Regions from separate parts of the Adlercreutzia wanghongyangiae genome, predicted to be linked through region 2. Evidence: predicted binding sites of a transcription regulator. Region 2 holds the regulator's gene; the other holds the start of a gene.
What was found. The regulator LexA, encoded in region 2, represses DNA repair genes until DNA is damaged. The targets are predictions, from matches to a motif close to CNAACANNTGTTNG.
Positions count from the first base shown of each region.

Region 1: the regulator LexA is predicted to act here: its motif matches at 2,439-2,452, upstream of VIN30_RS09155 (putative DNA modification/repair radical SAM protein).

Region 1 covers NZ_JAYMFF010000018.1:52,579-58,913, forward strand. Annotated here, with positions in the region: gene VIN30_RS09150 (TIGR03915 family putative DNA repair protein) at 1-913, opposite strand, end outside; gene VIN30_RS09155 (putative DNA modification/repair radical SAM protein) at 922-2,370, opposite strand; gene VIN30_RS09160 (ATP-binding protein) at 2,610-3,722, shown strand; gene pyrE (orotate phosphoribosyltransferase) at 3,968-4,651, shown strand; tRNA gene VIN30_RS09170 (tRNA-Thr) at 4,985-5,059, shown strand; gene VIN30_RS09175 (hypothetical protein) at 5,186-5,482, shown strand; gene VIN30_RS09180 (M42 family metallopeptidase) at 5,484-6,335, shown strand, end outside.
Region 2 covers NZ_JAYMFF010000009.1:120,035-126,369, forward strand. Annotated here, with positions in the region: gene VIN30_RS05555 (hypothetical protein) at 1-51, opposite strand, end outside; gene VIN30_RS05560 (hypothetical protein) at 138-647, opposite strand; gene dut (dUTP diphosphatase) at 662-1,096, opposite strand; gene nrdR (transcriptional regulator NrdR) at 1,107-1,553, opposite strand; gene lexA (transcriptional repressor LexA) at 1,844-2,479, shown strand; gene hflX (GTPase HflX) at 2,576-3,886, opposite strand; gene miaA (tRNA (adenosine(37)-N6)-dimethylallyltransferase MiaA) at 3,883-4,827, opposite strand; gene miaB (tRNA (N6-isopentenyl adenosine(37)-C2)-methylthiotransferase MiaB) at 4,820-6,178, opposite strand; gene VIN30_RS05595 (stage V sporulation protein S) at 6,192-6,335, opposite strand, start outside.

The DNA of each region.
Region 1 (6,335 bases), on a different contig from region 2:
CGGCGGGGGATTCCTGCAGTTCGGTGAGGTTCTTCCAGAAACGCTTCGGCATGAACTGGCGGCGTAGCTCGGGGTTGTAGCGAGCGTCGATGGACACGCTGCGGTAGAAGGTGCGCCAGGCTTCGGCGTACAGGGCCTCGTCGGTGCTGTCGCGGGGAAGGGCGCGCTGCAAGTCGCCGTTGCCGTGAGTGCTCACCAGATACCACTCGCCCCCGTCGTAGACGCCGGCCAGCTCGTGCACCTCGTCGTAGATGATGAAGGGCGCGTCGCCCATGCGCTCTACAAAGTGCGCCATGATAAGCGGCACCACCGAGGCCTTCGGGTTCACGCGCGCAAACCACAGGTCGGCCCCATCGCCGCGCAGGTGCTGGAAGCGCGCGAACTGGCGCATATGCTCGCATTCCTGGCTCACGGCGCGCGCGATGCGGAAGAGGTGCTCCACGGCCGGATGCGTGATGTCCGAGAAGGCGCGCCCGCGTTGCTTGGGGCAGGGGCCCACGCCGCCGCGGCCCTTGCAGGAGAGGCGCTTGCGGCACTGATCGCAGCGGCGGCGCTTCTGCTCGTCCATGGCGTAGCGCACGAAACGAAAGACCGCGGTGCCCGCATCCGGGTCGTCCGCGCAGGCGGCGCGCTTTACGGCCAGCGCGGCCGCCCAGCCGCAGGTTCGCTTCACGCCGCGCAGCACGCGCTCGGCTTTGGCTGGGTCGGTCTCGATGGCGGCCACGCGCTGCCCGAGACGCGGCTGCAGGCGCGCCTCGGGAGCCACGTCGGTGGGCTTCTCGTGCCGCTCGTACGAGACGAAGACGGCGGTGAGCAACCCTTCCAAGGAGCCGTCGTAGGCGTAGGCTACCTCGCTGTAGATTTCGGGAGCTGCGGAGCGCGGCTGGGCGGCGGTTGTCTTCGAGGAGGCCATGGGCTTCCCTATGCCACCGAGCGGAGTGCCGCGCCGCTCGGGGTTGCCTGCGTTCCTTCCAGGGCCTTGCGCTGGGCGGCGAAGGCCGCATCGAGCGCCGCACGGTTCGCCGGCGTTGCCTCGGGCAATACGGGCGGCTCCTCAACCGATTCGAAGAGGCTCATCTGCCCGGCCATTGCCTTGTCGGCGCGGCGTCCGTGGCGTCCACCCTGGATGGGGGCCGCCAGGCGCGCGTGCAGGGCATCGCGCGAGAAGTCGATGCCGGAGCCTCCCCAGGCACCGTTCATGGTGATGAAATAGCGCGCTCGCTTGTATGCGATGCCGAGGCGGCGCAACTCCGCCTCGCCGAGCGTGGACTGGCGGCGCGCGCGGCAGATGAGCTTCGCCCCGCGCACGCCGATGCCGGGCACCCGCAACAGTGCCTCCAGAGGCGCGGTGTTTACCTCTACGGGGAAGAAGTCCAGGTGGTTCAAGGCCCAGTTCGCCTTCGGGTCTACGTCTGGTTCCAGGAAAGGGTGTTCCTCGTCGATGATCTCCTCGACGCTGAAACCGTAGAAGCGCATGAGCCAGTCGGCCTGGTACAGGCGGTGCTCGCGGTTCAGCTGCACGGCATCGGTGGCGGGCAGGAGGGGATGGGCCACCGCGGGCAAATACGCGCTGAAGAAGACGCGCTTGAGCGACAGCTGCTGGTAGAGCGCCGCCGAGAGGTTCAGAATTTGGTGATCGCTCTCGGGCGTGGCGCCGATGATCATCTGGGTGGACTGGCCGGCCGGTGCGAAGGCCTGGGTCTTGCGGGCGATCTTCTTCGTTTGGTACACCGTGGTGCGCTTCTTCGCCAGCGACCGGGATTCCGCATCCTCGGCGATGGAATCGTGGATGTGTCGCATGGGGGCCAGGATGGAGCGGCGCGACTTGCCGGGGGCCAGCAGCCCCAGGCTCTGCCCGCTCGGCAGTTCCATGTTCACCGAGAGGCGATCGGCCAGCCGCCCCAGCGCGTCGATGAGCTCGACGGAGGTGCCGGGAATGGCCTTGGCGTGGATGTAGCCGCGAAAGCCGTATTCTTCGCGCAGGATGCGCAGGGCCTCCACCATGAGCTCGGTGGTGGCATCGGCGCTGCCCGCCACGCCCGACGACAGGAAAAGCCCCTCGATGTAGTTGCGCCGGTAGAAGCCGATGGTGAGGTCGGCCAGCTCGCGCGGGGTGAAGGCCGCCCGGCGCATGGCAGCGTTGCTGGCCCGGTTCACGCAGTAGCAGCAGTCGTGGACGCAGATGTTGGTCATGAGCACCTTCAGCAGCGTGACGCAGCGCCCGTCGGGGGTGAACGAGTGGCAGCAGCCGGCCTGCTGCGCTGCCCCCAGCTGCCCCTTCTTCCCGTCGCGTTGAACGCCCGAGGAGGTGCAGGCCACGTCGTACTTCGCTGCATCGGCGAGCACTTCCAGCTTCTCGATGACGTTCACCGCTGCCCCTCCGTTTCAGATTCGCATGAGCACACTTGTTCGCCCGAATGAATGTACGCTATACTACCCGAATATATGTTCGCGTGTCAATGGGGTCGTGCAGATCGTGCATCGAATTAAAAGACCAGTTCAGATCAATTTGCAAAAGTAGAAAAAGTTTGCAAAAGTAGAAAAAGTTTGCAAAAGTAGAAAAAGTTTGCAAAACTTCAGGTAGATAGTTGCTGCTCGAAGGGATAACTGTGCAGGCAAACAATCCGTTTACGCCGACGTTCGGCATTATTCCGCCGTTTATGGCGGGTCGAGAAGAACTTGTGGAGGAGCTCTCCGCAGCTTTCGCCCATGGCCTGGGGGACCCAAACTTGTGCACCATCGTGTCGGGCGCTCGCGGGACGGGAAAGACGGCGCTCCTCTCTTTTATGGGGGAGGAGGCGTCTTCTCAGGGATGGATTTGCGCGAATACGACTGCGGCAGAGGGCATGTTGGAAGATATATTACAGCAGGCCGAGAGCGGTGCCTGGGAGTTTATCGAGTCGCTGGAGCGCAAGCACTTGAGCGGCATCACGCTTGGTCAGTTCGTAGGGTTGGAATGGGAGAACGCTTCGGGCGATCCGGGGAATTGGCGCACTCGTATGAATCGCCTCCTCGATCAGCTCGGCGAGAAGGGCATCGGTCTTCTCATCACAGTCGATGAGGTGAAGGCGACGGTTCCGGAGATGAAGCAGCTTGCTCGCGTGTACCAGCATTTCGTCCGCGAAGGGCGAAACGTCGCTTTGCTCATGGCGGGCCTTCCCCATAGCGTTTCCGGGCTGCTGAACGACGAGGACGTGTCCTTCCTGCGCCGCGCCCGCAAGCATTCGCTGGCGCGCATTCCCGATCGCGAGATTCGCGGGGCGGTGGCGCTTACGGTGGAGCAGTCGGGCCGAACCATTGACGGGGCCGGGCTCGATGTTGCCGTCGAGGCGATTGACGGGTTCCCCTATATGATGCAGCTCGTGGGATATTATATGTGGGCCCAGCATCCCGGCGAGCGCGAGATAAGCGCGCAAGACGTCGCCCGGGGCGTGTCGCGCGCGCAAAAGGAGATGATCGAGGGCATCCTCGAGTACACCTTCCGCGATCTTTCCAAAGGCGACCTGCGTTTTCTCGTGGCGATGCTTCCCGATCAGAAGATGAGCGCCATGGCCGATGTGGCCCGGCGCATGGGCGTGAAGAGCAACTACGCCTCCCAATACCGCCGCCGTTTGCTCGAGCAGGGAATCATCGGGGAGCCGCAACGCGGTTACTTGCGATTCGACATGCCCGGCTTCCGCGACTATCTTGCAACCCGCGTCGAAGAGGGCGATCTTGCGTAGGCGCTGACGCGTTTGCCTGAAGTACTGCTTTGTCTGCGAGGTCGTCTCCGGTCCCGTTACCGCAGACGGCGCCTGCTACGGCGGCGCCGTGGAGCTAGCGCGCAGGGGGCCACTACGATGGCGTGCGGTAGGCGCGGTATCTTCCGGGTCCATTTCGCCGGCTCTGCGGAAACGGGTGGGGGAATCGGGTATCATGTTCCCCATGGAAAATATGAGGGCGGACCTCATGGGACGAAAGGGCGGCCATGGAAGCTTACAAGCGCGAGTTCATTGAGTTCATGGTGGAAAGCGACGTGCTGAAGTTCGGCGACTTCACGCTGAAGAGCGGGCGCAAATCGCCGTTCTTCATGAACGCGGGCGCGTACGTGACCGGCGAGCAGCTGCATCGGCTGGGTCTGTACTACGCCCAGGCCATCAACGACAACTTCGGGCTCGATTTCGACGTGGTGTTCGGGCCGGCCTACAAGGGCATCCCGCTGGCGGTGGTCACGGCCATGGCGCTTGAGGAGCTCTATGGCAAAAAGGTGAAGTACTGCTGCAACCGCAAGGAAGTGAAGGACCACGGCGCCGACGCGGGCAACCTGCTGGGTGCCGAGCTGCACGATGGCGACAAGGTCATCATGGTGGAGGACGTGACCACCTCGGGCAAATCCATCGACGAGACCTACCCTATCCTGAAGACGGCGGCCGATGTGGACGTGCGCGGGCTCATCGTGTCTTTGAATCGCATGGAGGTGGGAAAGGGCGGCGTCACCACGGCCCAGAAGGAGATTCAGGCGAAGTACGGTTTCCCGGTGGCCTCCATCGTGTCCATGGCCGAGGTGAAGGAGTGCCTGCACAACCATGAGGTAGCCGGGCGCGTGGTCATCGACGACGACATCGCGGCGGCCATCGACGCCTACTACGAGCAGTGGGGCGCTAAGGAGTAGCCGCTGTGGGGCGATCCCGTAGGGGGAGCGCTTCGGCGGAGGCGGCTTCGTAGGGGAGGGCCTCAGCGGAGGCAGCTTCGTAGGGGAGGGCTTCAGCGGAGGCAGCTTCGTAGGGGAGGGCTTTAGCCCTTCCGCTGGCCGGCAGCCGTGTGCGAGAAGGGCGGGCTGAAGCCCGCCCCTACGAGAGCTGTGGGAGTTGTGGGCGCTGCAGGCGCGCGGGGGCCGCTCCTACAGATTCCGGGAGGCGCCTCTGCGGGGTCTTTGGGGTTATTCGCCTTTTGTTTTCATTTGTCCCGTTTTCGGGCAGGGGAACGTGTAGAATAACTGATCATTGCCGGCGTGGCTCAACGGTAGAGCAACTGATTTGTAATCAGTGGGTTGCGGGTTCGATTCCTGTCGCCGGCTCCACGAATGCAAGCGGATCGGGAACGTCCCGGTCCGCTTTCTCGTTGTTGGGGCGAATACGCAGAAGACGCTTGCGGCGGTCGTGCTAGAATGGCTGGCGAACTATGAAGGGAAGGATTTCGAGTACCCATGGCAACCTACATCGCCCACTACCAGTCGCCGAAGGGGTCCTACGACCGCGAGCGGGGACTGTTCGAGTTCGAGAGTGACGCGCGGGCCGGCACGAAGGCCAATGCCCACGATGCGCGTTTGCGCATGCTGGAGCTGTTCGGCGCGGGCGCGGTGTCGTGGACCATTGAGAAGGTGGAGCGCAAGGGCGCCGGCCCTGCCGACAAGCAGGAGAAGATCACCGACGGCCAGCTGGCGCTCGATTTCCGTCCGCCCAAGCCCGAGCGCAAGCGGAAGCATTCGAAAGGATACTGGTGATATGAAGAAGAAGCATGTGAAGTTTCTGAAGCAACTGCTGGAGACGCCCTCGCCCACCGGATTCGAGGAGCCGGCAGCCGCGCTCGTGCGCGATCGTCTGGCCGATGTGGCCGACGAGATTGCCACCGACACCATGGGATCGGTGCGCGCGGTGCTGGCCGGCGCCGACGAGGGCGCCCCCTCGCTCATGCTGGCGGCCCATATGGATGAGATCGGCCTCATGGTTACTTACATTTCCGACGAAGGCTTCCTGTCGGTAGCCTCTCTCGGTGGCGTGGATGCGGCCATTCTGCCCGGCATGCGCGTGGACGTGCACACGGCCTCGGGCGTGCTGCGCGGCGTGGTGGGCCGCAAGCCCATTCACCTCATCGAACCCGACGAGCGCAAGAGCGTCACGCCGCTTTCGGGTCTGGTGATCGATCTGGGCATGAAGCCCAAGCGCGTGAAAAAGCTTGTGCAGGTGGGCGATCCCATCACCTTCGGTGTGGGTTTCGAGCGCTTCGGCGACGGCATGGCCGTATCGAAGTGCTTCGACGATAAGTGCGGCGTGTGGATCGCCTGCCGCGTGATGGAGGAGCTGGCCCAGGTGGGCGGCGCTCCGGGCGACTTCATCGCGGTGGCCACCACCCAGGAGGAGATCGGCACCCGCGGCGCGCAGACCTCCGCCCATGCCGTGAACCCGGACGTGGCCCTGGCCTTCGACGTGACTCACGCCACCGACTACCCGGGCATCGATAAGACCAAGTACGGCAAGATCGTCTGCGGAGCGGGCCCGGTCATCGCCCGCGGCCCGAATATCAACCCCATCGTGTTCGAGCGTTTGGTGGCGGCGGCCGAGGCCGAGGGCATTCCG
Region 2 (6,335 bases):
CGAAAGGGACACTACAGCCCCCAACAACGCCCCCACAAGCAGGAGAGACATTAGAATCCCCTGAGTAAGGAATCGACTATTCAATTTTACATAATCCGCATTATCAGACATTTTCATAGTTCAACCTTTCTTGAGCCTTAACCCCAGGGGTTGCCGTTCCCGCTGCCGTCGGGCGAGCCGGAGATGCCGCCTTGCAGGTCTGCGGCACCTTCGCCGAGAATGGCGCTGTAGTCGCCGGTCTGCATGGCCTCCATCAGTATGGGGATCATCGTGACCAGTCCGATGATATTCAGCGCAAGCGCAATGGAGCTGATGACGACACCCATGATGGCCGTCTGCCGCACCACCGTGGCGAAGTTCCGATGAGGGCCCTCCGGTCGGCTCAACACGCGACGAACCTTCACCAGAGCCAGTATGGCGCATACCAGCGCCACAGAGCTGAGGGCCACGCCGCCGATAATGAACGACACGGGACCCGCGATGGTGGCCACGGTGCTCAATGTGCGCGCCGAGTTCAAATCCATCAGATCGAGCTGATCGCGCGCATCGCCCTGAGGCGGCTGCGGTCCCTGGTTCTCGGGTGGCGCGGGCAGAGAATTTCCCGGCTGTGTTGACCCGGAATCATCGGGCGGTGTTCGGTGTTCCATGAAATTCCTCGCTCCTAGCAGACCCCGCTGCTTCCGAAGCCGCGGTCGCCGCGGTCGCTTTCCGGAAGAGCATCGGTGTTATGTAAAGTAATAGGGGGAACGGCCACTATCATCAACTGCGCGATGCGGTCTCCCCGGGAGAACGAAAACGCCTCGTGGGGATCAAGATTGATCAGCACCACCTTGATCTCGCCCCGGTAACCGGCATCGACGAGCCCGGGGGCGTTCACGATCGATACGCCGTGACGGGCGGCCAAACCGCTGCGCGGAATGACCAGACCGGCGTGCCCCTCGGGAATGGCCAAGGCGAAACCGCACGGCACGGTCATGCGCTCGAAAGGCCCGAGCACTCCGTCGACGGCGGCGCGAAGATCGAGGCCCGCATCTCCCCCGTGGGCGTAGCACGGCAGTTCCAATGTCTCGTCGAGCAAGGTGATGGCAACATCCACGATATGCCCCCTACCCCAGATCGCCGAGTGCCTGGGAGAACTCCTCCACACTCTGGAAATCTTTGTAGACGCTCGCAAAGCGGATATAGGCGACCTCGTCCATCTTCACCAGGCGCGCGAGCACCATGTCGCCCAAATCCTTCGACTTGATCTCGGTGCGTTGGGTCGCACGCAACTCGGTTTCCAAACTCGTGATGAGTCCGTCGATCTTCTCGGGTGTAATCGGACGCTTGGCACAGGCGATCAGCAGGCCGCGCATAAGCTTCTGGCGATCGAACACCTCGGAAGAGCCGTCGGTCTTTATCACCAGGATGGGATGCTCGGCCAAACGCTCGTAGGTAGTGAACCGGTTGCCGCATTCGAGGCATTCCCGACGTCGGCGAATGGACGCTCCTTCGTCCGCCGAACGTGAATCGACCACCTTCGATTCGGGGTAGCCGCAGGATGGACAGCGCATGAGTTCTCCTAACCGTGAGTTGATAACCCATGATACCCTACGACAGGCCTCCGCGCCCCATACTTCAAAACATTGCTACCATCGCGACAAGCGACGGCGAGGCTTAGGCGAAGAAGGCCACAAAGGAGGCAACGGTGCTGAGAAGGAAGGCGATGGAAAATTCGATTCTGCTCATTTTTCTCTCCTGACCTCTTGCGTAGAACCTTTGTTCGCAGTTATAATAGAGCGAACAAAGGTTCATGTCAATATTTTTTCAAACAAATGTACGTCTCTTTTGAAAGGACGCGGAAATGGCGCAGAAGGTGACCAAGCGACAGCAGGCGGTACTGGACTGCATCGAGGCCTGCATCCGGCAGAAAGGCTACGGCCCCACCGTGCGCGAGGTCTGCCAAACCCTGGGGCTGTCCTCCCCTTCCACCGTCCATGTGCACCTCAAGGCCCTGGAGGACAAGGGCTACATCAAACGCGATCCCCTGAAGTCGCGCTCCATCGCGCTCACCTATCCCATTGAGGAAGTGCCTTGCGCCGGAGCCCTCGCCGACAGCTACAGCAAGCTCGTCAACGTGCCCCTTGTGGGCGATGTGGCGGCCGGCTCCCCCATTCTGGCCGAGGAGAACATCACCGACACCATCACCCTGCCCACCGACATCGTGGGCGATGCCCCCTCCTTCATGCTGTCGGTACGCGGCGAGTCCATGATCGAGGCCGGCATCAACGACGGCGATTACGTCGTGGTGAAGGAGCAGCCGGTGGCCAATAACGGCGATATCGTCGTGGCCATTGTCGATGACGGTGCCACAGTGAAGCGATTCTACAAGGAGGCCGACCACATCCGCCTGCAACCCGAGAACTCGTCCATGGAGCCCATCATTGTCAGCGATTGTTCCATAGCCGGCAAGGTGGTGGCCGTGTTCCGCCGCCTCTGAGCCGCGCCGGCTCGAAACAAGCAGCGGAGCCGTGGCAGAATCTGCCGCGGCTCCGTTTCGTCTTCTCGGTTCTTGCCGTCCTGGAAACGCGCCTGCCTACGAGTGGGCAAACGGCAGAAACGCCGCCACTTGGGCCGGCCCCGCGAGCATCTGGATATGGGTGCCGTCGGCCTCGTGGTCCTCCGAGATGATATGGCACCGTTCGTGGGCCAACGACACCAGATCGCCCCGCTGATAGGGAATCACCACGTCGAGCTTGGTGTCGGCCGCACTCGCCGCATGGGCGATGGCTCCCACCATGTCGTCGATACCGAACCCGGTGCGCGCCGAGAGAAACTGAGCGTGGGGAAAGCGCCGGCGCAACCCTTCAAGCACATCGTCTTCGAGAAGGTCGCATTTGTTGAACACCTCGATCGTGCCAATGGAGGCGGCACCGATCTGATCAAGCACACCGCGCACAGCCTCGATCTGCGATTCGAACTCGGACGATGAGGCATCCACCACATGCAGGATGAGATCGGCACCTGTGATCTCGTCAAGGGTGGATTTGAACGCCTCCACAAGCGTCGTCGGCAGCTTCTGGATGAAACCGACCGTATCGGTCACCGTGATCTCACGGCCCTCGGGCAGCTCGAACTTGCGCGTGGTGGAATCCAGCGTGGCGAACAGCTTATCGTAGCTGAGCACATCGGAACCCGTCAGGCGATTGATGAGCGAACTCTTCCCCGCGTTGGTGTAGCCAGCCAGGGCGACTTTGAACATGCCGCTGCCATAGCGGCTCTCGCGCTGCAGCTGGCGCACATCGGACAGATGGGCCAGCTCGCGACGAATGGAGGTGATGCGCTTGCGCACCATGCGGCGGTCGACCTCCAGCTGGCTCTCGCCCTCGCCGAAGCGCGAGCCCACGCCGCCGCCCATGCGGTTCGAGGCCAAATGGGCCCACATGCCGCGCAGACGCGGGTACAAGTACTGGTTCTGGGCCAAGCGCACCTGAAGGCGCCCCTCCTTCGAGGTGGCATGCAGGGCGAAGATGTCGAGGATGAGCGCCGTGCGATCGATCACCTTCACGGCTTTGTCCACGACCTTTTCCAGATTCGCCTGCTGGGAGGGGGTCAGCTCGTCGTCGAAGATAACCAGATCGGCCTCGCAAGTGCGGGCCAGCTCGGCGATTTCCTCGGCTTTGCCCGAGCCCACGAAGGTGCGCGGATTGGGGGCGTCCAAACGCTGCGTCGTGGATGCGACGACATCGGCTCCGGCAGTGTCGGCCAACCGCTCCAGCTCGGCCAAAGACGACTCCAGGGGCCATTCCAACCCGGGACGGTCCACACCGACGATGACGGCCCGCTCGCGGCGCTCCTCGCACTGCGTCGCCGGCCCTTTTTGGATTACGGATTGATATTCGGTCATGGAGTGGGCTCCTTCGATAGTTGGGAGAGGATCTGGTCGGCCACGCGGCGTGCATCTCCCGCATTGGCGTCCACCCAGCGAATGCGCTCGTCGCGCCGGAACCAGGTGCGCTGGCGCTTGGCGTAGCGCCTCGTGGCCTGCTTGATGGCGGCCACCGCCTCATCCAACGTGCAACGTCCCTCGAGCGCCTCGACAATTTCCTTGTAGCCGATAGCCTGGGGTGCGGTGATACCCTCGCGGAAGCCCGCGGCCATCAGGTCTCGCACCTCTTCCACCAACCCCGCGGCCACCATAGCATCCACCCGGGCGTTTATGCGCGCGGCGAGCACGGCGGGGTCGACCGCCAGGCCGAACTGCACCGTCGGCACCGCCGCGCCGATAGCTGCCAGGTTGCGCTTCTGCTCGGCGTAGCTGCGCCCCTCGGCCAGAAGCTCAAAGGCCCGCACCACGCGACGGACGTTGTTGGGATGAACCACCGCCGCGCTCGCGGGATCGCGGCGCTCGAGCTCGTCCCACAGCGCCTGGGCGCCGTGCTGCTCGGCGAAGGCCGTCCACTGCGCACGCACCGGATTGTCCGTTTGCTCGCCGGCGGGAAATGCATAGTCGTCGATAGCCGCCCGCACATACAGGCCCGTGCCGCCGCAGAGCACCGGCCGCCCGTCGCGGTCGGCGATATCGCGAAACGCCGACCGCGCGAAGGTTTGGAAGAGGGCCGCCGAGTAGGGCTCGCCCGGATCAACGAGATCGAAGCCATGATGGGGCACGATACGCTCATCAGCCGGCAGTTTGCCAGTGCCGATATCCATGCCGCGGTAGATCTGCATGGAATCGGCGCTCACCACTTCCCCGCCCACCGCAGCAGCCACCAGCTGGGCCGCGTCGGTCTTGCCCGAGGCCGTGGGACCGACGATGCAGATGACGGGCGAACGCGAATCAGCCATCGACGACCGTGCCGGACAAATACCAGGTGCGCGCCTCGTCGATATGCATGGGAACGATGGTGCCCACCAGCTCTTCGGCCGTAAGTCCCGCGGGCAGCGGCCCGTGCACCGTCTGGTTCTTGGGGCTCTTGCCCGCCAAGATGGAGCCGTCCCGCTTCGACGTGCCCTCGATGAGCACGGGAACCGTGGCGCCGCGCTCCCCTTGGTTCGCCTCGTAGGCTTTACGCTGAACCAGATCGACCAAACGGTCGAAGCGCTCCTGGATGACCTCGCGGGGCGTGTCGTCCTGCAGCTTCGCAGCCGGCGTGCCCTCTCGCTTCGAGTAGATGAAGGTGAACACCTGGCTGTAGCCCACTTCCTCCACTAAGCGATAGGTCTCCATGAAGTCCTCTTCAGTCTCGCCGGGGAAGCCGACGATGATATCGGTGGAAAGCGCGATATCGGGCACCACGGCCCGCAGCTTCTTGATGAGGCCGAGGTAGTGCTCGCGGGTATAGCGCCGATTCATGGCCGACAGAATGCGATCCGACCCCGACTGCACGGGCAGGTGCAGCGCCGGCATCAGCGAGCGCAAGGTGCCGAAGCGCTCGATCACCTCATCGGTGAGATCTTTGGGATGGCTCGTCGCGAACCTCAAACGCTCAACGCCCGTCGCATCCAGCGCATCCAGCACCTCGGCGAAGCGGGGCTCACCGTACAAATCGCGGCCGTAGGAGTTCACGTTCTGGCCGAGCAGCGTGATCTCCTTCACACCTGCCTCCACATAGCGCCGCGCCTCCTCCGCGATATCTTCCAGAGGGCGCGATTTCTCGCGTCCGCGCACATAGGGCACGATGCAGTAGGAGCAGAAGTTGTTGCAGCCCACGGTAATGGGAAGCCATGCCGCCCAGGCATGCTCGCGGGTCGTCGGCAGCGCCGAGGAGAAATCGGCGCCGCCGTCGAGCACTTCGACCGCATGGCCGGATCGCTCGATGGCACCCGACAGGAGCGCCGGCAGAGAGGCAAGGTTGTGCGTGCCGAAGACCACGTCCAGGTGCGGCAGCTGCTGCACCAGCTTCTCGCCATCGCGCTGCCCGATGCATCCGCCCACGGCGATATAGCGCTTGTCGAGGGGCGATCCCTCACGCACGGGGATGTTCTTCATCGAGGCGACCTGGCCGTACAAGCGCGTATCGGCGGCCTCGCGCACGCAGCAGGTCATGAACACCACGATGTCGGCTTCCTCGATCGTGGCCACGGGAAGCGCCCCCAGGCCCTCGAGCATACCGGCCACGCGTTCGGAATCGTGCTTGTTCATCTGGCAGCCGAACGTGTGAATGCAGAAGGTGGTTCCTTCGAAGCAAGTCGTCATGACATACCCTTCGCTACGCCAAGCTGGCAGCTTCCACGGCCACGACGCCGGAGCGGGGCTCCACGGCGAAGCGAATGGCCGTGCGGTACTCGCCGTCGATGACGATATCGGCGAACGAGGGGATGCAGCAGATCTCGATGCCGACCGGCGAGAGGAA